Regions from separate parts of the Bradyrhizobium sp. CCBAU 45389 genome, predicted to be linked through region 1. Evidence: riboswitches for the same ligand, from Rfam matches in the RefSeq annotation. Region 1 holds a riboswitch; each other region holds the start of a gene.
The links. A riboswitch is a leader RNA that binds a small molecule or an ion and turns the genes downstream of it on or off. The one in region 1 is predicted to bind cobalamin.
Positions count from the first base shown of each region.

Region 2: linked by a shared signal. The riboswitch ahead of XH79_RS07865 (ribonucleoside-diphosphate reductase subunit alpha) and the one ahead of XH79_RS03360 (TonB-dependent receptor) in region 1 are both predicted to bind cobalamin.
Region 3: linked by a shared signal. The riboswitch ahead of metE (5-methyltetrahydropteroyltriglutamate--homocysteine S-methyltransferase) and the one ahead of XH79_RS03360 (TonB-dependent receptor) in region 1 are both predicted to bind cobalamin.

Region 1 covers NZ_LBIY01000002.1:768,952-778,822, forward strand. The annotation lists gene XH79_RS03340 (hydroxyisourate hydrolase) at 1-203, opposite strand, end outside; gene XH79_RS03345 (MFS transporter) at 230-1,426, shown strand; gene XH79_RS03350 (amidase) at 1,407-2,774, shown strand; gene XH79_RS03355 (PepSY domain-containing protein) at 2,928-4,349, opposite strand; gene XH79_RS03360 (TonB-dependent receptor) at 4,362-6,716, opposite strand; cobalamin riboswitch at 6,832-7,033, opposite strand; gene XH79_RS03365 (histidine phosphatase family protein) at 7,106-7,678, shown strand; gene cobT (nicotinate-nucleotide--dimethylbenzimidazole phosphoribosyltransferase) at 7,671-8,723, opposite strand; gene cobF (precorrin-6A synthase (deacetylating)) at 8,734-9,483, opposite strand; gene XH79_RS03380 (energy-coupling factor ABC transporter permease) at 9,523-9,871, opposite strand, start outside.
Region 2 covers NZ_LBIY01000066.1:2,646-12,516, reverse strand. The annotation lists partial or broken gene XH79_RS07885 (ATP-binding protein) at 1-94, shown strand, start outside; gene XH79_RS07880 (hypothetical protein) at 268-618, shown strand; gene XH79_RS07875 (GNAT family N-acetyltransferase) at 1,376-2,017, shown strand; partial or broken gene XH79_RS07870 (transposase) at 2,454-2,600, shown strand; cobalamin riboswitch at 2,726-2,895, shown strand; gene XH79_RS07865 (ribonucleoside-diphosphate reductase subunit alpha) at 3,000-4,943, shown strand; gene XH79_RS07860 (ribonucleotide-diphosphate reductase subunit beta) at 4,934-6,007, shown strand; gene XH79_RS07855 (hypothetical protein) at 6,304-6,552, shown strand; gene XH79_RS07850 (outer membrane protein) at 7,286-8,059, opposite strand; gene XH79_RS07845 (AidA/PixA family protein) at 8,729-9,283, opposite strand; gene XH79_RS07840 (inclusion body family protein) at 9,560-9,871, opposite strand, start outside.
Region 3 covers NZ_LBIY01000084.1:88,542-98,412, reverse strand. The annotation lists gene metE (5-methyltetrahydropteroyltriglutamate--homocysteine S-methyltransferase) at 190-2,535, opposite strand; cobalamin riboswitch at 2,636-2,838, opposite strand; gene XH79_RS14850 (nodulate formation efficiency C protein) at 3,624-4,346, shown strand; gene XH79_RS14845 (thermonuclease family protein) at 5,909-6,607, shown strand; gene XH79_RS14840 (carbonic anhydrase) at 6,616-7,359, shown strand; gene XH79_RS14835 (flavin-dependent monooxygenase) at 9,265-9,871, shown strand, end outside.

The DNA.
Region 1 (9,871 bases):
CCGAGATGAAACAGCACCTCATACTCGCCCGCCGTCACGCCTGCGCCTTGCGCAACGGAATGATCAAGCACGCCATTGGCACCGAGCCGCCCGTCGGCGATGCGCTGGGAATCCGGATCGATCCGCCAGATCTCGACGCGCAGTCCCTGCGCGGGCCGTCCGCTCGCCACATCGACCGCGTGAATGGAAATGCCGCCTGCCACAATGTTCCTCCCATGAGCACGCCGCCATGGTAGACGGAAACACGGCCCTTCGGCCAGCACCCGCGTTGCTGCCGGCCCTGGGGGCGATGACCGCGCTTCAGGCCCTCGTCGCGCTCGCCTTGTTCGCGCCCGGCGTGGTCGCGCCCCGCGCCCATATCGAGGTCTGGCAGCTCTCGATGTTCTCCTGCGCGGTGTTCGCGGTCGGCATCCCCGCCTCGTTCTGGGGCGGCGGCTTCATCGCGCGCCTTGGCTCGCTGCGGATCGCAAGTCTCTGTGCGGCGGCCATCGTCGCCGGCATGGCATTGGCCTCGCTCGGATCGAGCGCCGCGTTGCTGGCCGCGGGCCTCTGCCTCGGCCTTGCCATGGGACCCGAGACGCCCGCAAGCGCAGCGCTGCTGGCACGGCTCGTCACCGCCGAGCGGCGCGCCTTCGTCTTCTCGGTGCGCCAGACCGGCAACCAGATCGGCGCGGTCTGCGGCTCGCTGGCCCTGCCCGCGATCGCGATCTCGCTCGGGCCGTCCTGGTGCTATGCATTGGTGGGCGTCTGCGCGCTGCTCGCGATCGTGATGTTCGAATGGTTGCGGCCGGCCTATACCGGCAAGGTCGCCCCGCCGCCAAAGCTCGATCTACGTGCCCGGCTGGCGCTGGTGACCGCGGACCGGCGGATCGCGATGCTGGCGCTGGCCTCGATGCCGTTCAGCGCGATGCAGGTGTCCCTCAACACGGTCTTCGTCACGCTCGGCACACGCGAGCTCGGCCTCAGCCATATCGAGGCCGGCATGGCGCTCGCCTGCGCGCAAGCCGGCGGCCTGGTCGGCCGTCTCGGCTGGGGCTATGTCGCGATGCGCCTCGACGCCTCCCGCGCCGTGCTCGTCGTCATCGGCCTCGGCATGGCCTTCTGTGCCGCGCTGCTGGGCCTTGATGGCGCATCGCTCGGCCGCAGCGAACAATTCATCGTTGCCGCACTGTTCGGCCTGACGGCGTCGGGCTGGAACGGCGTCTTTATCGCCGAGATCGCCCGCCTGGCACCACAGGACCGGATCGGCGAGACCACCGGCGCAGTGCTGACCGCGTCCTATGCCGGCCTGCTGGCGGCGCCGGCGCTGGTGTCGATCTTCGATGGCGTGGCCGGCCTTGGCGCGGCGTTCTTCGCCTTGGCCTGCCTCGCTCTCTGCGGCACAGTGGCGCTGATCTGGGGAGGCCATGACAAAGCCAGCACATAGCGCCCGCGAGATTGCGGCCGATGTCGCGGCTGGACGGACCAGCGCCGTCGAGACCGCAAAGGCCGCGCTCGCACGGATCGAAGCAGCCAAGGCGCTGAACGCGGTGGTCACGACCGATCCCGCACGCACACTGGCCGACGCGGCGGCGGTCGACGATCGCCTGCGTGCCGGCGCGACGATGCCGCTCGCCGGCGTCCCCGTTATCGTCAAGGACAACATCTGGGTCGGCGGCTGGCGCGTGACGCAGGGCTCGCGCCTGTTTGCCGATTTCATCGCGCCACGCGATGCCATTGCGGTCGAGCGCCTGCGCAAGGCCGGTGCTGTCATCGTCGGCACCGGTGCGACGTCGGAATTCGCCAGCAAGGGCGTCACCACCTCGCAGCTGTTCGGGCCAACGCGGCATCCGCTCGATCCCGCGTTGACACCGGGCGGCTCATCGGGCGGCCCGGCCGCTGCGGTTGCGGCCGGCCTCGTGCCGCTCGCGATCGGCACCGATGCGGGCGGCTCGAGCCGCAGGCCGCCGGCCCATGTCGGCGTCGCCGGCTTCAAGCCGTCCTACGGCGCAATCCCCTATGGGCCCGGCTTCGCCGAACCGTTCTTCGGCCTCTCCGTGATCGCACCGATCGCCACTGACGTCGCCGACATCGCGCTGGCCTTCGAGGCCATGGCCGGCACCGATCCACGCGATCCGGATTCGGCTGTCATCACGCAAGAGGCCGAGGACATCGCCGGCCTTCGCATCGCCTTCTCGCCGCGCCTCGGGCTCGACGTTGCGGTCGACGACGTCGTCGCCAATGGGCTGGTTTCCGTCATCGCCCGTCTCTCCGCCGCCGGCCTGCGCATCATGCAGCGCGATCCCGTCTGGCCGGCGGGCGCGACGGAAGAGGCCATCATGCCGCTCCAGCATGCCGGCCTCGCTGCACTCTATGGCGACACCTTCCTCAAGGATGCGACTATCTTCGATCCCGACATCGCAAGGCAAATCGAGCGAGGACTGTCGTGGACGAGCACAGACGTTGGGGGAGCGTTGATCGCGAGCGCGGCGATCGCCAATGCCTTCGCGGCCTTCTTCACCGAGGTCGACCTGCTGCTCACGCCGACCGTCCCTTGTGTCGCCTGGCCGTTCACCCAGCTCGGGCCCGACACGATCGGCGGCCGCGCGGCGAGCCCGCGCGCGCATGCGGTGTTCACGCCGTTCATCAATCATGCCCGCCTGCCGGCGATCTCGCTTCCATGCGGGACCGACGCAAACGGGCTTCCGTTCGGCCTCCAGATCATCGCCCGCCGCGGTCAGGACCGCACGCTGCTGCGCGCGGCGCGGCAGATCGAGGCGCAGCTGCGGGCGTAGCTTCGAGCACGCGGCTATTTCGGAATAATAGCAATATACCCCTGTTTTGCCCGACGGGTCAAATCGCGGCGATGCCTGCGTAAGCCGTTGATTCCATTATGGCCGGCTACTGTGCATGGGGTTGTTTTCACACTTTTTGTTTGTCGGGCTCCCCTAGCTGGCGAAAGACAGACGCAGCCGCCGCCAGCCGATGACGATTCCGGTGATCGAGAACACCAGCCCGAGCGCGCAAAGGCCGACGATCAGCACATCGCGCAAGCGCGGATGCGCCATGAGGATCGGAAAATCGAGCGTGTGCAGCGCGCTATAGAACCAGCGATAAGCCCGCCGCGACGCATCCAGCCTTTGCAGCACGCGGCCATCGGCGCCGTCGATGTCGAACCAGACATCACCGCACCGCGAGCGGTAGACGGGCGCCCCGGGGACGGCGGACTGTGCGGGATAGTCGTCGTTACCCGCGAGGATGGAGGGCGCGTCGCAGCCCGTCGCAAGCCGCATCGTCAGAGTCGCGATCTCCTGTGCGCTGAGGACCGGCGACTCCGCACCATCCGGCCGCACCACAACCTGCGTGTCGAGATCAATCCGCTCGCGTCGATAGAGCTTGCCGTCGAAAGCGAACCATTCGACTTCGCGGGTCAAGGACGAGATGGGATTCCGATCGGGTGACGGGACCATCGTCCAGTCCGGCGAAGCATTGATCACGCCATCCTCGGCCGGGCTCACCTGCCCGCGCGAGAACAGCCGGCCGTGATCCATGGAGAGCCATCCGCTGAAGATCCAGGTCAGCACGAAGACGGTCGCTGCGAGGCCGATGACATGATGCAGGGCGTGCCAGCCGCGATACGGCGACGAGAGCTGGCGTCCCCGCATCTTCACACGCACGATCCCGAGCACCGCACCCAGCAAGGCTGCGAACAGGGCCAGCAGCGACAGCGTCCAGACTACGCGATCCCAGAGCTTCCAATTGCTTCTCAGGATCGTCGGATAGATCCAGTGCAGCACGCTGCCGACGAGATTCCAGCCACGCTCGCTTCGCGTCGTATCCAGCACGACCTCGCCGGTGCGCGACGAGACGTAGACCTCCGTGCCGGCCGCATCGCCGAGAGCCACGCGTAACAAGGGCCGGTGTCGATCAAAGCCGTTCGGTACGCTCCATTGGTCGTAGTCCGCATGCGCAACGACCGCCGCCTGCGCGGCATCGAGCCCGCGTTGACGCGCATGCGTACCCGCGATGGCGAGCGCGACCTCAGGCGACCGCACCGAGGCATCCTGCCCATCAGCAGCCCGAACCGCGCTCAGGCGCGAGGGCCCTGACACGACGTAGACCGGCCCATCGCTCCCTTGGATCAAGCGCACACGCGTAGCATCGGCGATCCCGCTCGCAATCACCGCATCGGCAACCGTCATGGTCGCCTGCGCGCGCCCCACCGGCGCCAGGCCGGCAACCCGCTCCGCTTCCGTCAGCGACGGAAACGGAACGAAGTGCATCACGATTCCGGTTGCGAACCACATCGCGAACAGCAGGCAGAATGCGACCCCGAGCCAGCGATGCAGCAGGACGATCGCGCCCATCATGCGGTCAGCGCCCTACCATTTGAACGCCGCCGAGATCTCGTAGGTGCGCGGCGCGCCCAAGAGGATCTGGTCGGGATAGAACGGATCGCCCCAGATCGCGTAGCGCTTGTCGGTGAAGTTGCGCACCCGGAAGGTCAGGCGGGCCTGGTCGACGGCATTGAAGACGGTCTTCGGGATATCGACGAAGGCATAGACGTCGCCGACCGTGTAGGCGTTCATCGTCACCGTGTTGGCGTCGGTGTTGTAGCGATCGCCGACGTGCCGGCCGACGATGCCGAGCTCCACCGGCCACGGCGTGAAGAAGCGATACGACGCGCCGGCATTCGCGACGATGCGCGGCACGTTCGGCGGCGTGTTGCCCGAGAACGAGCCGCCGGCGAAATTATAGTCGGCATAGCGCGCATCGACATAGGCGATGTTGCCCCACAAACGCAGCGGATCGATCGGCCGCACCGCGGCGGCGAGCTCGACGCCCTTCGATTCCTGCCGCCCGGCGATATTGAGCGCCTGCCCGCCGGCCGCCGCATAGACGTTCTTGCGCAGGATATCGTAGGCCGAGAACGACCACTCCGCCCTATTGTCCCAGAACAGATGCTTGACGCCGGTCTCGTAGGTGCGCGACGTCGTCAGGTCCAGCGGCTGGGTCGGCAGCAACAGGAAGATGTTGTTGGCGGAAACGTCCGCGCCGGTCGCATACTGGCTGAAGAAGGTCAGGCCGGGCACGGCCTCCCAGGTGTAGCCGATGCGTCCCGTCACCGGCGCCCAGTCCTTCGTGAACGGGAAGCCCGCCTTCACCAGGCCGTTGACGTCGGTCGAGTTGCGGTCGAGCCCGATATGCTCGACGCGCAGCCCGCCGACCAGCGCGAAGCTGCGCGTCAGCTTGAGCCGGTCCTCGAACGACAGCGCCTCGTTGTCGATGCGCGCGGTCTGCTGCTGCGTCGTGAGCAGGCCGTAGAAGCCGCGGTCAGGATCGACCAGCGAAACGGAGTCGCCGGGGAAGTTTGCGGCGCCCGGCCTGACAAAATCGAGGTAGCTCGACGAGAGCGTCGTGACCATCCGGTTGTCGAAGCCGGCGATGTTCGCATCCCATATCAGGTCGGTGATGTTGCCGACCAGCCGCTGGCTATGCGCAACATAGAAGCGCTCGCGATCGACCAGGTTCGTACCAGAGTTGAATGCCTCGACCTCGTTGTTGAACCAGGTGCGCTCTGCGCCGTAGCCATAGGCCTGGCTCTTCAAGGTCAGGTCGGGCGCGAGCTTCAGTTCAAAGCCGCCGCGCAGCCAGACTTCCTGCCCCACGTTGCGGTTGTCGAGAACGTTGTAGTTGGTGTTGAAGGTTCGATCGTCGATGGTGACCGCACCGAGATTGGTCTTGTTGTAGTTTGAGACGTAGTTGCCCGAGACAATCCCCGTTGTCGCATGCGAGCCGCTGAAGGCGACCGGCACCAGCGGCGCGCCCCAATAGGCCTTCCCGCGATCCTCGCGGTACTCGATCGCGCCCCAGACCTTGAGGCTGTCGGAGATGCGGTAGTTGAGCTGGCCGGAGACGTCGAACGTCTTGGTATAGGTGTCGTCGACAAAACCGTTGAGCGAGGAGCGGCTGATGTCGAAGCGGTAGTCGAGGCCTTGAACGTTGGTGCTGCCGCCCGAGCCGTAATGCGCACGGAACGAATTCAGGGAGTCGTACGAGACGTCCGCTTCGTTCCGGATCGCTCCGGTGTGCGGTTGCTTGGTGACGAGGTTGATCGCGCCGCCGGCGGCGCCCTCGCCCGAGATCAGCGAGGCCGGACCCTTCAGGAATTCCACGGCTTCCAGGTTGGCCGTGTCCATGATCCGCGAGGTCATGTTCTGCGGGCCGATCTTGATGCCGTTGTAGAGCGTGTTGATCTGGCTGTTGGTGAAGCCGCGCATCGAGAAGCCCGCCGGCTCCCCCGGGGCGTCGCCGGAGGTCACGCCGACCGCTCCTTGCGCCACCTCGGACACGGTGCGATAGCCCTGCTCGCGCATGGTCTGGGCCGAGATGACTTCGACGGTCGCCGGTATCTCCCGCACGGTCAGCCCAAGGCGCGAGGCGCTTTCCGCCACCACATTGGTGTTGAGCGGCGTCTGCGCGGCTGCGGCCGGCACGGTGGGTTTTGGCGCGACCGATGCCGCCGCAGGTCTGCGCGCTGCCGCGCGGCGCGTGCTCTGGGCTTCCCGGGCGGCCGGTTTGGCCGGCTTGCGAGATTGGGGCGATACCTCGATCGGCGGCAGGGCTTCGCGGGCCTGCTGCGCCAGTGCAGCAGGCACATCGAGAACGGCAAAGGACGTGAGCGCGGCAGAGGCAAGCAGGACGCTGCGCGGTCGTACGATACGGATGGAAGACACGGGTCTAGACCTCGGTATGACGTCAGTGGCACGTCACAGCGAACGAGGTCTCACCCCGGGCTTGTCAGCCCTACGATGAAGCCGAATGTCTGTACTCCCCGACCGACATCTTCGCGTGTGACCACGGCTGACGGCAGGTCTCCTGGCTCGCGGGTCACGACCGCTTCGTCGCCTTCCCGGGACCGAGGACCCAGTGGCTTCTGACGAAGGATTATCCGCTCACAGTTGCGGGGGCAGCCACGGCATTGGGGACAATTTCCCCGCACCGCATTCCCTTTTCATCCCCTCTCGGGGAAACCGTCGCGAGCATCTAGGATTACCAGCAAGACAGAGTCAATGTACCAGTTGCAGCGTTATTGCCACAGCGATCAACTTCCCTGGAGATAAGTATGGAAGGCCCGACCTTCCTCTGGCTGATCCGACATGCACCCGTCGACGGCGTCAAAGGAACGATCCATGCCGCCGATGCACCGGCGGACCTGACCGACCGCGCGCAACTGGAAGCGCTGCGGTCGCGCCTGCCGCGGGATGCTGCGAGCTATGCGAGCCCTGCGCGGCGCACGATCGAGACGGCGCGCGCGCTGGGGCTCGAACCGGTGTTGATGAGCGAATTCGGCGAGCAGGATTTCGGCGACTGGACCGGCCGGCGGCATGACGAGCTCGCAACGAGCAGTGGCGAGGCCTACACACAATTCTGGAGCGACCCTGCGCACCTGAGACCACCGGGCGGCGAGAGTTTTGGGGATCAGGTCGCGCGCGTCCGCCTGGGCCTGTCGCGGATCGGAGCCGGCTCCGCAACGCTCGTCGTGCATTCCGGCACCATCCGTGCCGCGCTCTGCATCGCGCTCGATCTCACACCGGAAGCGGCGTTGCGCTTCGTGATCGATCCGCTGTCGCTGACCAGGATCGATCGGCTCGCGGCCGGCTGGCGGGTGGTGTCCGTCAATCAGCGGGTCAGCTAGGCCGATCCGGCACATTGGCCTGCGCGAAGGTCGCCATGCCGTTATGGAGCGCGCAGGCCGACCGCACCAGCGGCAGAGCGATGGCGGCGCCCGATCCCTCCCCGAGCCTGAGATCGAGGCTGATCAGCGGCTGCACGTTCAATGCGCGCAGCACCAGCCGATGCCCCTGCTCGGCCGATTGATGCGAGGGCAGCAGGAATGGCTGGCACGACGGATTGAGCCGCACCGCCGCCAGCGCCGCGACCGACACGATGAAGCCGTCAATCAACACGGGGATGCGGCGCTGCGCGGCCGCAATGATGGCACCCGAGATCGCCGCGATCTCGAGGCCGCCGACGGCACACAGGATCTTTTCGGGCGACGCGCCCGCAGCGCCATGACGCGCAATCGCCGTATCGATCACGCGCGCCTTGTGCGCCCGGCCGGCCGCATCGACGCCGGTGCCGCTGCCCGCGATCTCCTCGGCGCTGATCCCGAGCAGGCTCGCGGCGATCGCCGCTGACGTCGTGGTGTTGCCGATTCCCATCTCGCCGAAGATCAGGAGATCAGGCTGGCTGGCCTCGGCACGCGCAACCGCGCGCTGGCCGGCATCGAAGGCGAAAGCCAGCTCTGCAGGCGTGAGTGCGGCCTCGACGCTGAAATCGCGGGTGCCATTGCGCGGCTTGTCGGTGACGATGCCAGGCATCGCCCCCTGCGCCAGCGTGCCGGCGTCGACGACTTCCAGGCGCGAACCCAGCTCGCGCGCCAGCACCGAGATCGCGGCGCCGCCGGAAGCAAAATTCGCCATCATCGCGATGGTGACGGCTTGCGGATAGGCCGACACACCCTGCGCGACGATGCCGTGATCGCCGGCGAAGATGATGATCGGCACGCGCGCGGCGCGCGGCTGCTCGGTCGCCTGCAGGCCGGCGAGCTCGATCGCGAGCTGCTCGAGCCGACCGAGCGCGCCGGTCGGTTTTGTAAGTTGCGCCTGACGTGCGATCGCCGCGTCGCGATGGATCGCGGAGACATCGGGGCATTTCCGGGTGACCCAGTCGGGGAGCATGCTGCCTCGCTTACGGCCTGCGCTTGAGAATGTAGCTGTCCATGATCCAGCCATGCCGCTCGCGCGCCTCCTGCCGCACAGCGACGATGCGCGGACCCGCGTCAGTGAGCGGGCCGGACATCACGATCTGATCGGGCATGCCGAGATAGGCGCCCCACCAGATATACAGCCCGGCCGGATCGAGCGACTGGAACGCGGTGCCGCCGTCGAGCATCACCACCACCGTGTCGACGCCCTGCGGCCAGCCGGCCTCGCGCAAGCGACGGCCTGTCGTGACCAGAAACGGCTCGCCGATGTCGTTGAGCGGCAGCGCATGCGCCGCGCACAAGGCCTGGATCGAGGAGATGCCGGGCACGACCTCGATCTTTGGCAAGGGATTCAGCCGCCGCGCGATGCGCAGCGAGGAATCGTAGAGCGAAGGATCGCCCCAGATCAGCAGTGCGACCTTGCCGTCACCGACGAGATGGCTCGCGATCGTCTGCGACCAAGCGGCGGCCACGGCGTCGTGCCAATCGTCCACGCCCTTTCGGTAGTCAGCTTCGGTCGCGTCGCGCACCGGCAAATCGAACTCGGCAATGCGCGTCGTGTCGTTCGTGAGCACGTCAGTGCAGATCGTCCGCCTGAGATCGGCGAGATCTGATTTGGCGCTTCCCTTGCGCGGGATCAGCACGAGATCGGCCGCGTTGATCGCGCGGATCGCGGCGCGCGTGAGCTGCTCGGGATCGCCGCAACCGATGCCTATCAGGGAGAGTGTGAGCATCGGGCGTGTGGGGCGGCCATGACGGCCGCCCCTTGTCTCTTAAGCCGCGTTGTGCAGGCGCGGGGTGACGAGGCCGGGCGCGGTCACACCGCGCAGCGACTTCGCCAGCGCCAGCACGGCGAGATCGGCCAGCGGCTCGATCACGATGACGAGCGCGTAGGAGGCCGCGAAGGTCGCGATGTTGGCGAGGTTGCTCATGGCAAAGCCGGAGCCATAGAGCGCCCAGAACGCCACCCAGGCGATCACGCCGGCCTGGTAAGTCGTCGAGAGCGCCAGCGCCTGGCGATACCTGAGGTCGACATAGGCGGTGTTGCGCGAAATGATCCGTGTGGCGATCGCCTGGATCCCGAACAGCGGCACCAGCAGCGTCGTGACGTTCATGCCGTAT
Region 2 (9,871 bases), on a different contig from region 1:
CGGTGACGGCCGTCCGGTCGGCTCCGCCTCCCTCCGTCCCGTCACCGGCGGAAGCGACCATCAAACGTCCGATGGTGGGGGCAGTTCTTCATGACGAAAAGGGGGCAGTTCCGGATGGCGTTCGATAGACTATGCTCAAGGTTGAACCCGGGCCAACTCAGCATCAAGGGCGGATAGATCCCTACCCATTCTGGGGAGGTCTTCGCTACATTGCCTTCTGATATGCTGCCCCGGCGACTACAGTTTTCCAAGACAGAACGAAACAACATGACTCACCACGTGGATCTCGGACCTGGTGTGGCAAGCATACCAGCGCCAAGAAATCTTCCAAACCGTTCCGATCAGGGAGTGAGTTGGAACAAGACCTATGAAGCCATCAACGCTTGTGGCCAAAAACCTCTTTTACGAGAATTACTCGCGCAACTACGCCAGCCTGCTGTCTTTCCCACTATGGCAAGGATCGCGGCGGATACAACTGACCTGGGCGTCAACTTCGACGACGGCACGACAGCAACGTTTTCGCTCGATAGCGCTAACGCCGTTGTGCGAGCGATCGACACGCCTGACGATCAATCAAGGCACGAAAGCTCTCGCGCGATCCCAAGTTGCGTTGTTTAGTAGGTCGACGGCGGCAGCGTCTTGGTATCCAGTCGCGTTGCCTTGATCCGACAATCGCGAATCGCGGCGATGATGCGCCGAGAGCTGTTGGACACAAGAACATCAAGGAGCGCGGACAACATGCGATAATTGGAAAGCTGCTGTACTACGCATATGAGTCTCGCAGACGAAAGCTCTCTCTGCCGGTGACCGCGGACACGACGTTGGCAATGGAGGTTTCGCACTTAGCATGTGTTTTGACCAAGAAACTTACGAGAACCGCTCAATACGAGACGAGGTGATGATTCCTTGCCTAGTCTGGACCTCGACGCGCGACACTTGGCTAGCTGTTTGCTCGTGCCGGAGCCCGGTTCAGGCAGCCATCGCCCGATGTTCGCCATGCCCTGACTTCTTCGCACTTGCAATCTCAAAGGCGTCCTCATGTCATTCCCTTCGCGGACGGTTGCAGGCTGCCGAACCGTGTCGACCTTGAGAACGTCGGAGCTTCCTTTGGGAAGGGCGGGGCGGGTTCCAGATAGGGCGTGGAAGCGCAGAAGCCCGCCAGGAATATGTAGATCCAAGCATTGCCGACCAAGGAGCCTTCGTCCGAAGTGGCCGTCAACGTCAGCCGTCTGAGACAGGCGGAGATCTCGGAAGGGAAACCAAATGCACCCGGCGGGTCCCCGTCGGTGCATCCATTCCGCTCACCGTCAGACGCGTCGATGCCATGCTCCTCCTTGGAAGGCCAATGCCAAAACAGAGCCCCGAAAACGACATCATGACAGAGGAATCAGATATCAGATCTGCGAACGCAAACATTCGTGCAAGCACTGTCTGGACCATTGTGCTCGGCTTTGCCGCGGATCCGTTGATGCGTTGGAGTTGGCCTGACCCAAGGCAATACCTTAGGAGCATGCCTCAGTTCATTGACGCCTGTGGGGGCCGAGCATTTGCACATGGCACAGCCTACGTCGCGGGAGAGATTCGTGGCGCGGCCCTGTGGCTGCCTCCCAACGTGCAGCAAGATGAGGAGGCATTGGATGCAATCATGGCGCTATCCCTGCGCCCGGAGATTACCGAGGATATGGCACACTTGCGGCGGAGAATGGCCGAACATCGTCCCCACGAGCCACATTGGTATCTGCCACTCATTGCCGTCGATCCGAACTGGGTCGGAAAAGGGCTTGGCACGTTGCTGATGAACTACGCCCTTCAACGATGCGATGAGGACGGCATTGTTGCCTACCTCGAAAGCTCGAACCCTGAAAACATTCCCTTTTACCAACGTCACGGCTTCAAGGTCGTTGGTGAGATACAACACGGTTCTTCGCCGCCGCTCACGCCAATGTTGCGAACGGCTTCATTCCGACCCAGCAAGGCCGCGCCGCCGGATCGGCTCGTCACCCAGACTCAAGCATAGCTCCGCCTCATCCCGTTAGGATTGATTGCCAATAACCTGACATGACCGCGTTCGGTCAGGACGGCTTATGTTCGCGGCCAGACAACTGAGCACGTGAGACGGCTCGCCCGGCCTGCGAAAAGCATACGAATCGCCTCTTCGGCAAAGTTGGCACGTCTGATGTGAGAGCTGGCGGGGTCAAATCCACTAAGCGTGGGACATTGCCACGGGCGGCTGCATCGATTGCGGTCGGGCTCCAGACAATTTCTGATCTAAGGGCCACAGAAAGCGATGAATGGCGAGACGCGTATGGCTACCGAAACCCGATCCGGCCCAACTCAATTCGCGGACCGCGAACCGATCGATGCCAACATTCAGGATGTCCAGGGTTGCTGTTCCCCTGTTGGAGAATTTGCGACGCCACTTCCAAAGGCTTGAGCACATCTTGGCCGATCGCAGGCGCTGGGTCGTCGAGCGCACCTTTGCGTGGCTCGGCAGATGTGGGCATCTCTGCAAAGACTTCGAAGGTTCCGCCGCTACCGAGCTCGCCTGGCCGCTCGTCGCCCATCTGAGGCTCCTAACTCGCCGATTGGCCAGGCCTTGAGACATCTATGCTTTTTGAGTGAGGCTCTCAGGACAGGCGCTCGGCGAATTTCGAACCTCGACCTCGGGGCTGCTCCAACTGGTTAACTTGACTGTGCCGTCTTGACGAGTCTGGGCAACGGCTTCTATATGTGGTGTCGTCGTGGTTTTCAATTCGCATATATGGTGGCACGGAGTTAGGGGGAACCCATTGCGTCGGCAGCGGCTATTCCGAGGCATTAGCGCGACAGCGCTGGGAAGGCCGACAGCCGCAGCGACCCGCGAGCCAGGAAACCTACCGCGACAGAACCCATGTCCTCGGGCGGGGTGCCCGGTGGGTCGCTTGCAGCCGGGGACATTGGCCCGGTCTCCTCGCAAGTCGTCCGCACGGTCCCAGCCCCCAAATATCACGGGGTTGCCGATGTCGGCGTCTTACGATTTCGATCAGTATGGTCATCTCATTGAGCTGCCGAGTGTGCGGCAGCCCCCAGCGCAGGCAAAGCCTACCACACCTGAACTGTGTCTTGTGCAGCCCCCAGCATTGCCGGCTCCCCTGCCGAGGCCCCCCGCGCGATCGCCAACTCCGTCTGACCTTTCGCTCGATCGGTCGCGCGACGACCTGCTGACCTCGTTTGGTAGGCTGACGCTGACCGACCGCTATCTGCTCGCCGGCGAAGGCCTCCAGGACATGTTCGCCCGAGTGTCTTGCGCCTTCGCGGACAATGTTGCGCATGCCCAACGTCTATATGATGCGATGTCTCGGCTGTGGTTCATGCCGGCCACACCGGTGCTCTCCAACGGCGGCACGACGCGCGGCCTTCCGATCTCGTGCTTCCTTAACTCAGTGTCGGACTCGCTCGAAGGCATCGTCGGCACCTGGAACGAGAACGTCTGGCTTGCTTCCAATGGCGGCGGCATCGGCACCTACTGGGGTAATGTTCGCTCAATCGGCGAGAAGGCGAGGGGCGGCGTCACCTCGGGCATCATCCCGTTCATCCACGTCACGGACGGCCTCACGCTGGCGATCAGCCAGGGCTCGTTGCGGCGCGGCTCGGCGGCGGTCTATCTCGATATCCACCATCCCGAGATCGAGGAGTTCCTCGAGATCCGCAAGGCGTCTGGTGACTTCAACCGCAAGAGCCTCAACCTACATCACGGCATCAACGTCACCGACGAGTTCATGTGTGCCGTGGGCGCCGGCACCGCATTCGCTCTGCGCAGCCCGAAGACTAACGAGGTCGTCCGCGAGATCGATGCCCGCCAGCTGTGGCAACGCATCCTTGAGAACCGGCTGCAGACCGGCGAGCCTTATCTCTTGTTCATCGACACCGTGAACCGTGCGCTCCCCAAGCACCAGCGCGAGCTCGGCCTCAAGGTCTCGACCTCCAACCTGTGCAGCGAGATTACCCTGTCGACCGGCATCGATCATCGCGGCGAGGAGCGCACCGCGGTGTGCTGCCTGTCGTCGCTCAACCTCGAGACCTGGGACCAGTGGAATGAGGAGCCCGGCTTCATCGAGGACGTCATGCGCTTCCTAGACAACGTGCTCACGCACTTCATCACGGTGGCGCCGGACGGAATGAAGCGTGCCCGCTACGCCGCCCTGCGCGAGCGCTCCGTTGGCCTCGGCGTCATGGGCTTCCACTCGTTTCTCCAGGCCAAGGGCATTCCAATGGAGGGTACCCTGGCCAAGTCATTCAATCTGAACATGTTCCGAAAACTCCGTCGCGATGCCGATGCGGCATCCGTGGCGCTCGCTCGCGAGCGTGGCCCGTGCCCGGATGCCCTGGAACGCGGCGTGATGGCGCGCTTCAGCCACAAGATCGCAATCGCGCCGACCGCCTCGATCAGCATCATCTGCGGCGGCACCAGCGCCTGCACTGAGCCGATCCCGGCCAACATCTACACCCACAAGACGCTATCCGGCGCCATCTCGGTGCGCAATCCGCACCTCGCTAAGGTGCTGGCCGCGAAAGGCGCCGACACCTCGGCGACCTGGGAGTCGATCATCGCGCACGACGGATCGGTCGCCCATCTCGACATCCTGTCGGAGCACGAGAAAGCGATCTTTCGCACCGCCTTCGAGATCGACCAGCGCTGGATCGTCGAGCTTGCCGCCGACCGCGCCGCGTTGATTTGCCAGAGCCAGTCGATCAACCTCTATCTGCCGGCCGACGTCGATAAGTGGGACCTCCACATGCTGCACTGGACGGCGTGGAAGCGTGGGGTGAAGAGCCTCTACTACTGTCGATCAAAGTCGATCTCGCGCGCGGCGTTCGCCGGCAAGATTGCCGGGGATGCAACGCCGACGCAGCAGCCGGCGCGGCAGCGCACCGACTATGAGGAGTGCCTCGCATGTCAGTGATCGATCTGTCGCGCGCCGATCCGCGCACGTTGATCGGCAAGGGACGCGTCGGCCTCCTTGACTCGGCCGGCAGCTACGACGTCGATCGCTATGCCTGGGCTTACGAGTTCTGGAAGCGCCAGCAGCAGACCCACTGGATGGGCGAGGAGGTGCCGCTCGGCGCCGACCTCAACGACTGGGCTTCGGACCGCGTCACCGACAGCGAGCGCGCGCTGCTCACCCAGATCTTCCGTTTCTTCACTCAGTCGGACATCGAGGTCGGCGACAACTATTTCAAGCGGTACATTCCGATCTTCCAGCCACTCACCGTCCAGATGATGATGGCCGCTTTCACTAACATGGAGACGGTTCATATCGACGCCTATGCCCTGCTGCTCAAGACGCTCGGTATGCCTAAGACCGAGTTCGAGGCATTCCGCGGCTATGCACAGATGCGCGCCAAGGCGGACTACATGCACGAGTTCGGCGTCGACAGCGTGGCGGATGTCGCCCGTACCCTGGCGATGTTCGGCGCCTTCACCGAAGGCATGGCCTTGTTCGCCAGCTTCGCCATGCTGCTCAACTTCCCACGCCACAACAAAATGAACGGCATGGGACAGATCGTAAGCTGGTCAGTGCGCGACGAGAGTCTCCACTGCGAGGGCATCATCAAGCTATTTCACGAATGGCACCGCGAAACCGGCGCGGTGACGCGCCCCGTCCGCGACGACATTGTCGACGTAGCCAAGACCATGGTGAAGCTGGAGGAGAACTTCGTCGAGCTCGCCTTCGGCCTTGGCAAGATCGAGGGCATGCTGCCTGAGCATATCCACGCCTACGTCCGCTACGTCGCCGACTGGCGACTGGCCCAACTCCGGATTGCCCCGGTCTTCGGCTTCTTCGAGGCGAAGGAGGGCGGGTTCACCCAGCTCAAGGCGCATCCGCTGCCGTGGCTCGTCGAGATTCTCAATGGCGTCGAGCACGCCAATTTCTTCGAGCAGCGCGCCACGGAGTACTCCAAGGCGGCGAGCCGCGGCAGCTGGGACGGCGAAGACGGGGTGTGGGCGACTTTCGGCCGTATCTAGCCCATTTTATTCATGCTAGCGGCATTGACAGCGGCAGGCGCCGGTAGTCGTCGCCGTCACCCGCCAGCATGACAAAGGCATACAACCGGACCTCCTCATCGTGGCGTCTTGATTGCAGCGCGACAAAACCGGACACACAGATGGTTTGTTGGGTTAAGCCGGTACATGCGCCCCATTGCTGATGGCGGCTAGGGTTTACAGTATTTCCGCAGGTCGGTGAGGTGGGTCTCGTCAACCACCTTCATGAAGTCAATCAGCGCAACACGGCTACGCCCTTGAGCAGACGAATGTTCTCAATGATCGCCACGGCCGCCCCCCTCGTAGGGCTAGAGGGGATTACTATCACGCAATCGGAAGTTGTAAAGAGGGGCAACCCTGTCAAAGCGGGGCATCTTCATTGCAGCCCGGTCGGATCAGGCAAACCGATTTGTTCTTCATCCCCCTTCGCGCTTGATTTCGTCGCCGACCCACTGGCGGTCTTCCTCGGCCGTGGCTTCGCGGAGGTGATCTACTACGAGCAGACGCTGGCAATGCGGCTCGGATGACAGCCGCGTTTCTGCCCTAACACAAGAGTTCCGCTTCAGCGCTGCCGATCCACCTCTCGAGATTTTGCATCCGCTCTCCGAGGCGCTCCCAATTGATCCGCGCCAGCGGGGGTTCGGCAGGCTGATCGGGCGCAGAGATCGACAGCGACGATGACGCAAGCCATCACGTCGTCGACGTTATGTCCCACCCTCGCACGAGCGCCGCTTCGACCGCTCGTCGGCCTTTCGTCCGAGGTGGCCAGTGCGGCCTCGACCTGGTCGACCAAGTCGTAGCACGAAGGTGCGCCCGGCTCGCATTTCAGTGCGCTGCCTGTGCGATGAGCGTGCTGCGGCCGACCGGAACGATTGTAATCGATGACCTGTGTCTCCCTAAGCGAGGGCCGGGTTAACTACGACGGTCGACAAAACTATTTTTTGCCTCATCATTCTCCGACGGCCGGAAAGCCGACGGTGATGCAGGTGGAGGCACGGGGCCGGGAAATCGGCGCAGCCAGCCACTAAGCGGCTGGCGTTCGACCACGGCAGCACGCTTGAGTTCGCCGCGATCTTCGCCGTGGCGCTGCGTCATAACCAGATCAGCCAGATTCCTTTGAACCACGCCTAACCAGCTCGAGCCGATGTACCGACAAGAAGCCGATAGCGCCATTGATGCGAGTCCCTGTTGCCAAGGTTTCTATGCCGCGATGCGGCTCAGGATATTGGTGCGAACCCGCGTCATTTTGGCGAAGATCGATCAATAGGTCGTGGCGATCACGCCACCCCACCGGTAGTTCACACGGACCAAGCCGATATCGACGTCCTGACCGATACGGGCAGTCCCTGCAAAAGTGCCCACCGGAACACCCACGAGTCCGGGTGAAAAAAAGAAATCCACATCCCGACGACCCATGAACAGGTGGTCGTATTCAACGCCGATGGACCAGTTCGGAGCAAAGCCAAATTCAAGGCCCGCCCCTACCGTGCCGCCCCAACGAGTTTCGCTGCCGTTGTCGATAGTGAGCCCGGTCGCAAAATCGGAGACCCGGTATTTGTCACGGACGACTGCAGCCCCACCTCTTACATAGAGCAGCACGTTATTCCAGGCATAGCCGACTTGGCCCGTGAACAGGCCGAATGCATCAAGCGTGGAGTCATCCCGGACGCCTGCGAAAGCAAGGTTCGCGTTGGAGCCCTTGAAATCGGCCCAATTGCCCTGCGCCTCCAGACCGAACACCGAGTTCGCTATTTGCCAGCGGTAGCCGATTTGACCGCCGACCGTGCCTCCCGTCGCATGATGGCACCCCATGCCAACGGGCGGAGCGACGACCACGCCGCCGGCGTTGACCACGTCCCAGCACTGATGCGCAGAGCCGCCACCGCCATTGATGCCGACGTAGAAGCCGCTCCAATCATAGATCGGAATGACCACCGGAGGCGCTTTGACGTAGGAGCGCGCAGCCAGATCAGCGGCTGCGACAGGCGCGGCCAGCGCGATGAGGGCTACGGTGCCCGCCAGCAATTTTTTCATTCTTCTGAACCCCAGTTTCGAATTCGACGCCCCCGACGGGGTATTGACGACGATTGGCACGTTTCCGCCACCTCCATCAACTGCAAGGGTTGGTAGTTGACGGGGTCGCAAGCGCCGCCTGAGCGGCCGGTCGATGGGCAAAGTGCATGTCGGGTCGGTCGCGGATGCTGTCCGCCGACTGTTGATTAAGTGGCATGACCCGAAAATGTCTAATCGCGGTTACCCCTCCTGCGCGCCCTTCGAGCACATCAGCATGACAAGAGTCAGCCTCGACAGCGAGTCAGTTTCCTGATTGCAGCTGCTCCGCGTGTCCTCGTTCCGGCCGTATCGACCGTTCGTCGGCCATTGGATGCAAGTGTTCCCGCTTACGGCGAAGCTTCGACGGACGAGCCGCATTCCTCCACTTCGTTCCGGGCGGACGATGCATCCGCAGTAAGACGGAGGCGTGTGTAGGGGCCGGCGATAAGGCTCGGCGGCGCCGCATCGAGTTAAGAGTCCAGAATTTCTTGCTGCGGCTGGCCTTCTCGATCACGGGCTGTACCCTCGTCGATACATGAAATTTGAGCTGCGAAACGGGCCGAGCGACATCCCGAGAACTGGCTATTCCAGGAGCTCTCACAGAACTCCCAGCCGAGTTCGGGATTGAACGACCGCGCTCGGAGCGGCCGACTACGGCACCTCCCTGAGACCCGAGATGTTGATCTGGAGACGCCATCGGAAGTATCCCAGCACCAAGCAGGCCTTGTTCAAGACCATGAAGTTCAGATCGCAAGCCGCCACGCCATCGGCCAGCACTTGGCTCTGCCAGAAATGGTCGTCGATGCTTTGGTTGCCCGGCTGCAACAAATTCTCGAAGTTGGGCGTCGCGACGGTCAAGGCTCGGCGCTGGACAAGCTCAAAGGGGGAAAGGACATCAGCGTGTTCCTGCGCGATCCCATAAAACACGACGATATGCTCTCCTCTCAAGGCCAGGGCATTTCCACGGATGCGCAGATGGACGCCAGGCCTGACGGCCAGATCGAGATGGCCGTCATTGCTCCCGAGTGGCCCGCCATCGCGCGCGGCCAGGACATAGAGATGCTCACTGTCGACGCGTACGGGCGCATCGGGCGAGAGACTGACATTCGGATACCGTGACAGCAGCGTCTCGGCGTCGACGATGATGAGAACGGCAACGTGAGACTCGGAGCGCTGGCTCTTGGTTGAGGGTCTGTCTTTGGCCATTGCTGTTTCCCTTTCTCCCGACCGTGGGATGCTCGGCAACCGCGGAGCTTGCCAAGTGCTTGGGCCGACCGAACTGGATGGTGCTGACGGCGGATCGGTCCCATTCGAGAGCGACGCGAAAAAAGCGACAGCTGTCGAGAAGGCCGATCCGCCAGGGACGACGGGTGAGGTCGGCACGCCTCCGGACCATATCATGCCACCTCGGAGTCGAGGGTGGTTGGGATCATGGCCGTTCCCCGCTGCGCGGTTCCTTCGACGCCTTGATGATCATCCGCATCAATTGTGGATGCTGATGAACGGATCCCACGAAAAGTATCCCAGCGCGCTGCAATTGCGATCGACGACCATGAAGTTGAAATGGTAGGTAACTCGTCCGATAGCCAAAGTTTCCGAGGACCAATAGTAATTGGCGATCGTCTGACATGTCGGCACGGACGGATTGCTAGGATTGGGATGCGCGAACGAGGCCTCCGCCTTCCGCGGGGTCGGCGTCGAGATCAGCTCGTTCCCTACGTTTCCGATGAAGCGGTAGAAGATCACTGACTTCTCGAATCCAAGGGAGAGGCTGGTCTCGCGCCAACGAATCAA
Region 3 (9,871 bases), on a different contig from region 1:
ATCAGCTATTCTCCCTCGGCCGACGAAAGTAGCGCGACGCGTCACCGTCGTTCCTCCGACCCTGCACCTTCCCCGGTCCACGAAATGGACCGGACATTCTTGTTGGCGCCAGGGCTTGCCTCGACATTGTGGAAAGCGCAAATGGCCACAAGCGAATTAGCTTTGGCGAGAACAGACCCGGGCTCGGGATCAATGGTTTTGCGGATAGGCTGCAGCGCGCAGTTCGCGAGCGGCAGCGACCATGTTGGTTAGCGCAGGCCGAACCTCCTCCCATTTACGCGTTTTTAGGCCGCAGTCCGGATTGACCCAAAGCTGCGAATCCCGCAAACGCGTCCGAGCTAGCACCATCAGCTGCTTCATTTCGCCCGCCTCGGGAACGCGTGGAGAGTGGATGTCGTACACGCCAGGTCCGATTTGATTTGGATATTCGTACTTCTTGAATGCATCCAGTAGCTCCATTTTCGAGCGGGACGACTCGATCGAAATGACATCCGCATCCATTGCAGCGATCGCAGCGATGATATCGTTAAACTCAGAGTAGCACATATGTGTATGGATTTGCGTTTGATTGGCAACTCCCGATGAGCAGATGCGGAAGCAATCTCCGGCCCAATCGAGATATGCCTTCCAGTCCGATCGGCGCAATGGCAATCCTTCGCGGAGTGCAGCTTCGTCGATCTGGATCATGGCCGCACCGGCATTCTCGAGATCCCGGACTTCGTCGCGGATCGCGAGCGCAAGCTGACGGCAGACCTCGCTTCTAGGAATATCATCGCGAACAAACGACCAGTTCAGGATCGTCACCGGTCCGGTCAACATCGCTTTCATCGGCTTACTGGTTAGTGATTGCGCGTAGCGCCACCATTCCACGGTGATCGGCTTCGACCGTACTACGTCCCCAAACAGGATCGGGGGCCTGACGCAGCGCGAACCATAGGACTGTACCCATCCATTCCTGGTAAATGCGAAGCCGGCGAGTTGCTCGCTAAAGTACTGCACCATGTCATTACGCTCGAATTCGCCGTGCACGAGGACGTCAAGACCGATGTCTTCCTGCCAACGTACGGCGCGGGCTATCTCCTCCTTGAGGAACCTGTCGTATTGTTCGTCGCTCATCGCACCTCGCGCATGCGCCGCACGAGCATTTCGGACCTCTGTGGTCTGTGGAAACGATCCGATCGTCGTGGTAGGAAAATCTGGTAGTCCAAAGCGTTTCCTTTGGATCTCGGAACGGCGGGCAAATGGGCTGGCGCGCCGGCGCATCGTCTGGTCGATCGTCCTCATCCGGACAGCGACATTGGCATCATGGATCTTCGGCGAAGTCCGGCGGGCAGTCACAGCGCGTTCCGAATCGGCAAGAGCTAGCCCAACATTCTGGTCGCCTGCGAGTACCCGCCCCAGGATCGCAAGCTCACGCATCTTCTGAACCGAGAAAGCAAGCCAGCTCTTGACCTCGGACGTAAGCCCGGTCTCGAGTTCAACATCGACCGGCACGTGAAGCAGCGAGCAGGATGGAGCGAGCTGCACACGGTGCCTGCCGAGCTTCGCAATCGCTGGATCCAGCCGCTGACGGAGCGACGACAAGTTCGAGCGCCATATGTTCCGGCCGTCGATCACACCGAGCGACATGATGAGATCTCTTCGGCCCTCAGCAATGATTTGATCCAATAGCTCTGGCGCTCGAACAAGATCGAGGTGCAGACCGGAAACTCGCAGGTTCAAGGCAGTATTTAGATTGTCGCCTAGCGCGCCGAAATAGCTGGCAACCATGATCTTGATGGCCGGTCCCTCCTTTGCGAACCGGTTATAGGCATGTAGCAAAGATTTTCGCGCCGCCTCATCGAGATCAAGGGCCAGGCAGGGCTCGTCAAGCTGAACCCAACTAGCCCCTCGTTCGGCCAATTCATGCAGAACGTCGATATAGACCGGTATCAGATCATCCAAAAGGGAGAGGGGCTGGAACGCGCTATCGGCACTCTTGCCGAGCTTCAAGAATGTGACCGGCCCGATCAGGACCGGGCGGGTCTGAAAGCCAAGAGCCTTTGCTTCCTCGTACTCTTCAATGGGTTTGCGAGAGCACAGTCTGAACGCTTGTCCCCTGTAGAACTCGGGAGTCATGTAGTGGTAGTTGGTGTCGAACCACTTGGTCATTCCCTGCGCGGGTGCGCCAGATCCCCGTGGGCTCTGACCGCAACTCGCATCCTGGTCGTCGCATTGTGATCCGCGGGCCATGGCGAAGTACGTCTTGAGCGAAACGGATTCTCCTTTCGAGGCGTAGATCTCCGGGATGGCCCCAACCATGACACTTGTATCGAGCACCTGATCATACAGCGAGAAGTCGTTCGACGGAATGATAGTGACGCCGAGAGATTTCTGACGAGCCCAGTTCGCTGCGCGCAGGCCGGATGCGTCCTCGTGCAACTGCTGTTCGCTGATCTTTCCGGCCCAGTAGCTTTCGAGAGCGAGTTTGAGCTCACGCCTTGGACCGATGCGTGGCGTTCCGAGCGTAGCGATTGGAAGAGAGCGAAGAGACATAGCATCAACCCCTGTTGGGGACAGAGGCCATGGCGGACGCAGGCAGGGGAGTCGCGCGTGCGACGGCTGCTTGGCGCACCACCGAGACACCCCGCCCGTGGACCAATATTTTGTCGGGGCAGGTCTCCTGGCTTGCTGGTCATCGCTGCTGTCCGGCCTTCCCGAAGCCTTGGAGGCTTCAGTGACATCGTTGGACAGCGGCTCGCCGCTTACAGTTGCGGGGGCAGCGCCGGCATTCGCACCGGCTTCCCTCTTAGCTCCGGATTAAATGGGCACCGGAGAACCTCGACGGCCGTGGATTATCGGCAGGAGAACTCTTCCGTCAACCTCTCAGATTGTGTGCCAAGCCAATCTGCGACATTTGCTAGGCGAATGAGCGTGCATGTGTATGATTCACCACCATCTAGAGACATTCTCCAATCAGAGATGCAGTAATCAGACATGTCTTTGTCAGATGTCTCAATGAGCATCGGAGGTGCGTCGAGGCGATGCGGCGCGCCAGACCGATGAAAGGGACAGAAGCAGCTTGCCGGCGGGGAGTACCGCTGTTTCGCGCAGAATACTGGCGATGCGGCTTCCGATTTCCAGAGGCTCGCCCAGCACCTCCGTTGGCCAGCTGTTTTCGGACTAAAGGATCTACATCGAATAGGCCAAGGCACAAGGATACAACAGCTGCGGCGGATACACTGAATGAAGACATCGAAACGGGCGCAGGTCGGAAAGTCGACAAGAGGGACACAGAAATCGTGGAAATTTCTGTCTATTGCCTGGCACGAAGAATGCAATCGCTCGGCATGCCCAATCTCCTCCTGCTGGGCATGTCCAGCTCAGCCAATTGACGCTGTCGCTGGCGAGGGAAGTCAGCGGCGCGTGACATAGAGGGGAGCGCCTGCTGGCGCGGGAGAGCGGTGCCCCCTAGCATCTCGGGACATTTCTTGCGCTCGCTCATAGCAGGTTCAAGGTTGCCCGCTTTGAAAGATGTCTGGATGAAACGCGATAGGCTGAGGGTTATGAAGAGAATGTCTGGAAGAGCAGCGCCATGGCTTTGCCTGGGCGGATTTCTAATCTGCCTCGCCTGGCCGGCTGCCATGAGCACCAATATTCGCGCCAGCGACAGCCCCATTGTCGAACGACTCAAGTCAACTTGGCGAGCGCAAAATGGTGAGACGATCGAACAAATCATCTCCAATGTTTCGATGGTGGCCCAGTTCGTCCCTCAAATGTGGGGCGTTGTTGAACTTGGCCAAAACGACTTTGTTTTCGTTTCGTGGACCAGGCACCGGGACAACAAATCGGACGAACAGTACGTTATCGCCTGGAAAGTCGCGCCCGACGGTACGATTGAACTCGCCTCAACGTATGCGAAGCCGATGGAGTTGGGCTGGCGCGCCCTGGCGCTCTCGTTGATCGCCACTGAAGTCGCAGATGGCGAACGGGGCGCAAATCTTAACTTTCTGCATGATCCGACCAACTTCAACTTTGTGAGTACGCCGCAAGGCCAGCTCGGCGATCTTCTGCGGCACGGCCGCTGCACTATCATCGATCCTGTTGGAGTGGACTACCTACCGAAGCGGAATGACAAGCCGACCGAGAAAGGTGATATGTGGCGCATTCTGCTCGTGGTGAACTGTAGTATCCAAGGACCACGTTATTTTACACACAATGGGGTCATCTCCTTCGAGAAGAGCGAAGGACCTGATTGGGAGCCACAATCCTCCTTTGCCAAGCGCATCGCGAAATTCCCTCCTGGCTCCTGGTTCCAACCTACCGAGCCAAAGGAAGAGGAAGACTTAGGAGAGCAGAGGCCTTAGTAAACCATCTTGCAGCGCAATATCGCGCCGCAGCCCGTCCATGGCCGGGCGCGTCGGAGCCTACTGCAGACATACCCGCTCTGTTGTTTAGGGCTCCGCAACCGTAAGCATATCGGCTCGAGGCGGCACCAAGGGCCCAGTGCTGAGACGAAAGCGACGAGGAAGTTACCGCGAACGGGGCAGCGATAGCGACCCTGGCATACCCGCTGAGCGCCTGCCCATTTCCGAGTGCGCAGGGCGGGAAGCTCCGGGGCGGTACGCGAGAACGTGGAGGACCAGACTGGCTCGGCCGCTAGCTTTCCTCGCACTCATTCGTCTGCACGCATAGATCCGGATTCGAAGCATGGGAAAGCGCGTCTTCAGCTCTGCTCCATCCGTCCTGGCACCGTCTCTGATTGCGAATTCGGCTCTGAGTCGGCCATCCAGTTCAAGCGCGCAACAAAAGACCGGTACTTCCCGAACGGCCGCGACCATGTCATTCCAATAGTGCAGCGAGGTGCTTAAGTATGATGCGCAGCCTGAGTCGGCAGCCGCACCGAAGCTATCCGCCCCGAGTGCGGTGATGCGCAACGCGTATTGTAGACTCAAGCCTCGCACTGAATTGCACCAGGATGGTACTCGCGATTGTCCGAACACGTGGGCCGCCTCCCCTTCTCCGGCGCGTCTACGGCAAAGCCGGGCCTCAATATCGCAGCCTTTACAATTTGTGGAGCAAACGCACGCTAATGCCAGCGCTCCTGGGTATGCACGTTGAGATCGCGGGGAACGTCCCTACCAAAGAGCGGCCGCCCGTCGCGCGGCCTCAGTCATAAATGATTCAGTCCTTGTACAAACGTTTGGGAGCTAGCGCTTAACGGAATACGGCGCAGCGCGGAGGAGCCAAAAGCCCCAATGCGATTGCCATCAGCGATCATCTGGTCGGGCGTAAGAAGGGACCGGATTTGTGCGGTTTGCTCAAACAAGAACGGTTCATTTGTGCGGCGAGCGTTGAGGCTCGCACTCCATTGCGTCCTTTTTCTAAAATCCGTCAGAGCGATTCAGACCAGAACCTTCTTGAACATCTTTTTTCTGTTAAGACTTAGGGCGAACTTCATTGTCCTAGTCGGGAGGGTCGGCAGCGTCCAGTTTGCCGATCGAAGTCGTCACCAACTACAGCAAGGTTGCTCCTCCACGCCTGACTGGACCGCGAGCGCCAACGCTTCATAGCTGGCAACTTTTTGCAAAGACAACATTCCGAGGCTCGGGTTTGTCCATCAGCGCGAGTTCGTCAGGGTCCGACGCCCATCTTCTTCTCAGGTCGAGAGCGTACAGTGCGCTCCCAGTGAGAGAGCCGTCGATGCTCGAAGAATAACGCCGCACGCAATGCGGAAGAAATCTCTTGATCCTTACGCAGCGTCAGGTCGTAGCTTCGCGAAGCTCTCATAAAGCACGTCGAAAAAGCCAGCGGGATAGCGGATATCATTCGGTCGGCAGTCGAATGTATCGGCACCGTATCGTGCGTGAACATGGATCAGGAGCGAAAGGTTATTCTCGGGATGACGCACCGCGGAATCATATGCGCATTGCTCGCTCTCATCACATCTCCGGTCTGCGCCGCGACACTCAGCGGTGTTCCGCGCATCCTCGACGGCAATACTATCGAGATCGAGCACACCAACGTTCGGCTCTCAGGTATCGGAGCTCCTGAGACGGACCAGATTTGCCTCGACGCCCAGGGCCGGAGATGGGCCTGCGGCGTAGCTGCTCGCGACGAGCTCATCAAGCATTCGAATGGGCGAACCTGGGATTGTCACACCCAAAGAGCCGACGAGTACAGGCGAGCCCTCGGCAGCTGTTTCATCGAAGGTGAGAATGTGAACGCCTGGATGGTACGCTCCGGCTGGGCACTATCGGCTGGTGCATCTCGCCATACCTACTCTGTCTATGAGTTGGTGGCGAGCACAGCCCATGCGGGGCTGTGGTCGGGGGCGTTCATCGCGCCCTGGGACTGGCCTCGCCGCAATAGGGGCACGATTATCGTCGGCGCGACGTTGGTTCCGATCGACGCTCAGGAAGTCCTTCTCGGATCCGATCTGCTATCGGAACCGCCGTCCCCCGAGTGCCTGATAAAAGGCATTCACGAGCGCAGCGGCGAGCGCATTTATCACCTGCCAGGGCAACCTAGTTACGACCAAATCGACATGACGAAGAGGCGCGGCGAACGCTGGCTCTGTAGCGAAGCGGAAGCCGAAGCCACCGGGTGGCGTAAGGCCGTGCGATGAGGCGACACATGCATGCAGCCAATACTCCAAACATGTACCATTTAACCAAGATAGCGCGTTCGCGCCGGTCGCTGTTGGTGTTCGCGGCTTTGGCAGTTTCCCTGCGGTTCGGCAATGGCATTGTCGATGCGAAGGAAGCAAAAGGCCCGCCCAAGCCAGACAACCTGCTGGCGCCAGATGCTGCCCTGAAGCGGCTGCTGAGGGGGAACGATCGCTTTGTCCAGGGCGCATCACGAGTCGACGATTTCAGGCGCGAGCGTCCGGTCTTAGTTGAGGGCCAAAATCCATATGCGGCGGTTCTGAGCTGCGCCGACTCTCGCGTGGCGCCCGAACTTGTCTTCGACAGCGGACTAGGTGATCTATTTGTCTGCCGCGTCGCCGGAAACTTCGCTAATGATGATACGCTCGCCAGTATGGAATATGCGGTCGCAGTACTGAACACGCCGCTGATTCTTGTACTCGGCCACGATCATTGCGGTGCGATCGACGCCACGATCAAGTCTCTCCATCAAGATAAGCCGCCGCCGGGGCACATTTCATCCCTGGTCACCGCACTTGCTCCTGCAGTGAAGGCATCTCTACAGCAAGCCGGCGACACATTTGCTCACGCAACCCGACAAAATGTGATCGATAATGTCAACAAACTTAAATCGACGGGCCCTATTCTGAACGCCGCACTCGAGCAGAACCGACTGAAGGTCGTCGGGGGCCTGTATCGGATCGACACCGGCAAGGTCGATATTGTGAGCTGACGCTTGCACCTTCACACCCGCGGCAAATCATCTGCCGTCTGATGCAGAACTTCTCTTCTCCGCTGCTGTGTTGGTCCATCGTCTGCAACACATGCGCCGGATACCATCCGCTCAACAATATTCATGGCTTCGGGAAGCCCTTCGGTATGCGTGGCCTCGTAATTCTGCTCTTGTTCTACGCACTCATGTTGGCAACGCGCGGCCAGCATCCAGAAACGCACATTGCGCGTCCGACGGCATTCATGCCTCGAGATTGAGTTGCCGACCCAATAGAGGTGGTTCCGTCAGCAGATCGCAATGAAAAACATTGCCCTCTGAACTCCCGAGCACGCGACGATTACGAGAGCTTCTCAGCCCAGATCGGGCAAACCATCCATGGTCCTGCTTTACCAAGCTCAGCCAGGGCTGAACATCAGATAGAACCACCAGCACGACTGGCAGCCCTGGGGCTGTAAAGAAACATGCTATCCGCCTCAGTACCGGACAGCCCTTCTTGATCGATTTAGGAGACCGCGACCTCACACTCTCAGCCGCTCATCAATCATTTGTTAGGTCGTCTCGTTCGCCGCCAAGGATGCGGCCCACATTGACGGTGCCGTTGAAGGCATGACTGTTCTCGCTACGATTTCGCATACGCTCTGCTTGACATTCCACACAATCGCACGACCGACCACTTGGACAATCTACTATCCGTCCTCCATGACGAGTTCGACTCTCAGGTTCTTAGTGCCTGCGGGACTCGGCAAATGAGCTAGATCTATCCGCCTAGGTGAATTCGGTGGGCCAGCAACAATGATTTAAGCGTCGCACACCGCGTCTGGAGCAGGAAATGATCTGGCAACCGAGCGCTTCCGGAAGCAGGCTCTTCAGCCAGAAAGTCGCTCAGTGCGAAACAGAGCGCTAGCTTCAGAACGTAGGGTGCCTGGTCTGTCGCAATGCTCGTCGTGCGGGGATAGTGGCTGCGCGACTTTGGCAAGCTCGGCAAAGATCGGAAGCATTGGAAAACCGCCGAAGAAAGAGGCGCCAGCGGCCGCAAAAGAGTCGGCCAGGAAAAGGAATCTGCGTCGATCTCTTGCGTCCGGTACGACAGAACGTAGATAGCTCGTGTGTTGCTGGCGACTCTCGAATACTCCCTAAACCTGTCCGAAGCGCTTCCTCTTCGCTTGCATGTGAGGGGCATTCTTGCAGTCACCTTGAACCTGGCTTGATCGCGAAATTACAGCCTCCTGAGCTCCGTGCGGTTGAATACCTGCCGTCTGGAGGTCCTCTTCTAACCAGGCGCTCTCCCGCAGTCGCACGAAAAGCAAATTGGACTTTGTCGCGTCGGGAGATCGGAGCGGGCCCCCATTTTAGCAAAAACATTGAATCCGGTCGGCGCTCGAGGTCCGCCTCTGTCGTTTTGCTTGCGGGTCGTTGAGTTCATGACATTCGCGCCTGAAAGTGGACATGAAGACACGAGTATGCGCTGGCACGGCACGCCGGTGGGGGCCCGCGCAATTCAGACAGGGACGGCAGACATGCTTAATGGCACGTCGATTGCTGGGAAGATGGAAAAGAAGACGCAGGCTTGGCGCCCTCCCAAGCACAACTCGGAAATTCCAAACCTCGTTTGACCCGGCTTGTCATAAGTGTGACACACGTCCGTGGAGAAGACATGACGCCGCATGCGCCCGATCAAACGCCGGAGACCCAGTGCGGCAAAGACGGATCGATGTCGCCGCCTATCGGCTGCTTTGCCAGCCAGCCTCAATACCAACGGCAACAGCTGTATCTCGGTCAGGCTTCCGCGCCCTTAAGCCGGGAAGTTACCGTGCGCAATCTCATGCATTCCATACAGCTTTGGGGATGCCCTCCTCGCTATTAAATCACGCGGCGTCGCCATGCGCGCGTATGAATGACGCGCGAATGATCGGAAAACACGGAGGACGTTTTATGAATGCACCACCAGAAAAGATAACTCCCGAAACCCACGCTGCGGCTGCGACCTGGGCTCATCTGTCCCCCCTACTCGTCGAGATCCGTGCGCGTCGCAACGAGTTTGGCCGAGTGCAGAAAATCCCAAAAGAGATCATAGACGGCTTCAGGCGTGTCGGCGTCTATCGGGCTATGGTCGCCAAGCGATTCGGCGGCGAGGAGCGAACGCCAGCCGATTTTTGTCGCCTGATCGAGCGCATCTCCGAGGCCGACGGATCCGCCGGTTGGGTTGCCAGCTTCGGGGATGGGGCTCGCTACCTCGCTGCTCTTCCGGACGACACGCTTCGAAAAGTGTACGCCAATGGGCCGGACGTCGTGTTGGCGGGCGCGCTTTTCCCGCTCCAGCCCGCCAAGCGATGCACCGATGGATTTGTCGTGAACGGCGTGTGGCCATTCGCTAGCGGCTCGCCGGGGGCAGATTTGATAGGAGTTGGTATCACAGTGGAAGGCGAGCCGACCGGAGACCTCCCGCGCGTAGCGGTGATCCCGGCCGAGAAGGTAACAATCCGGCCCAATTGGGACGTCATCGGACTACAAG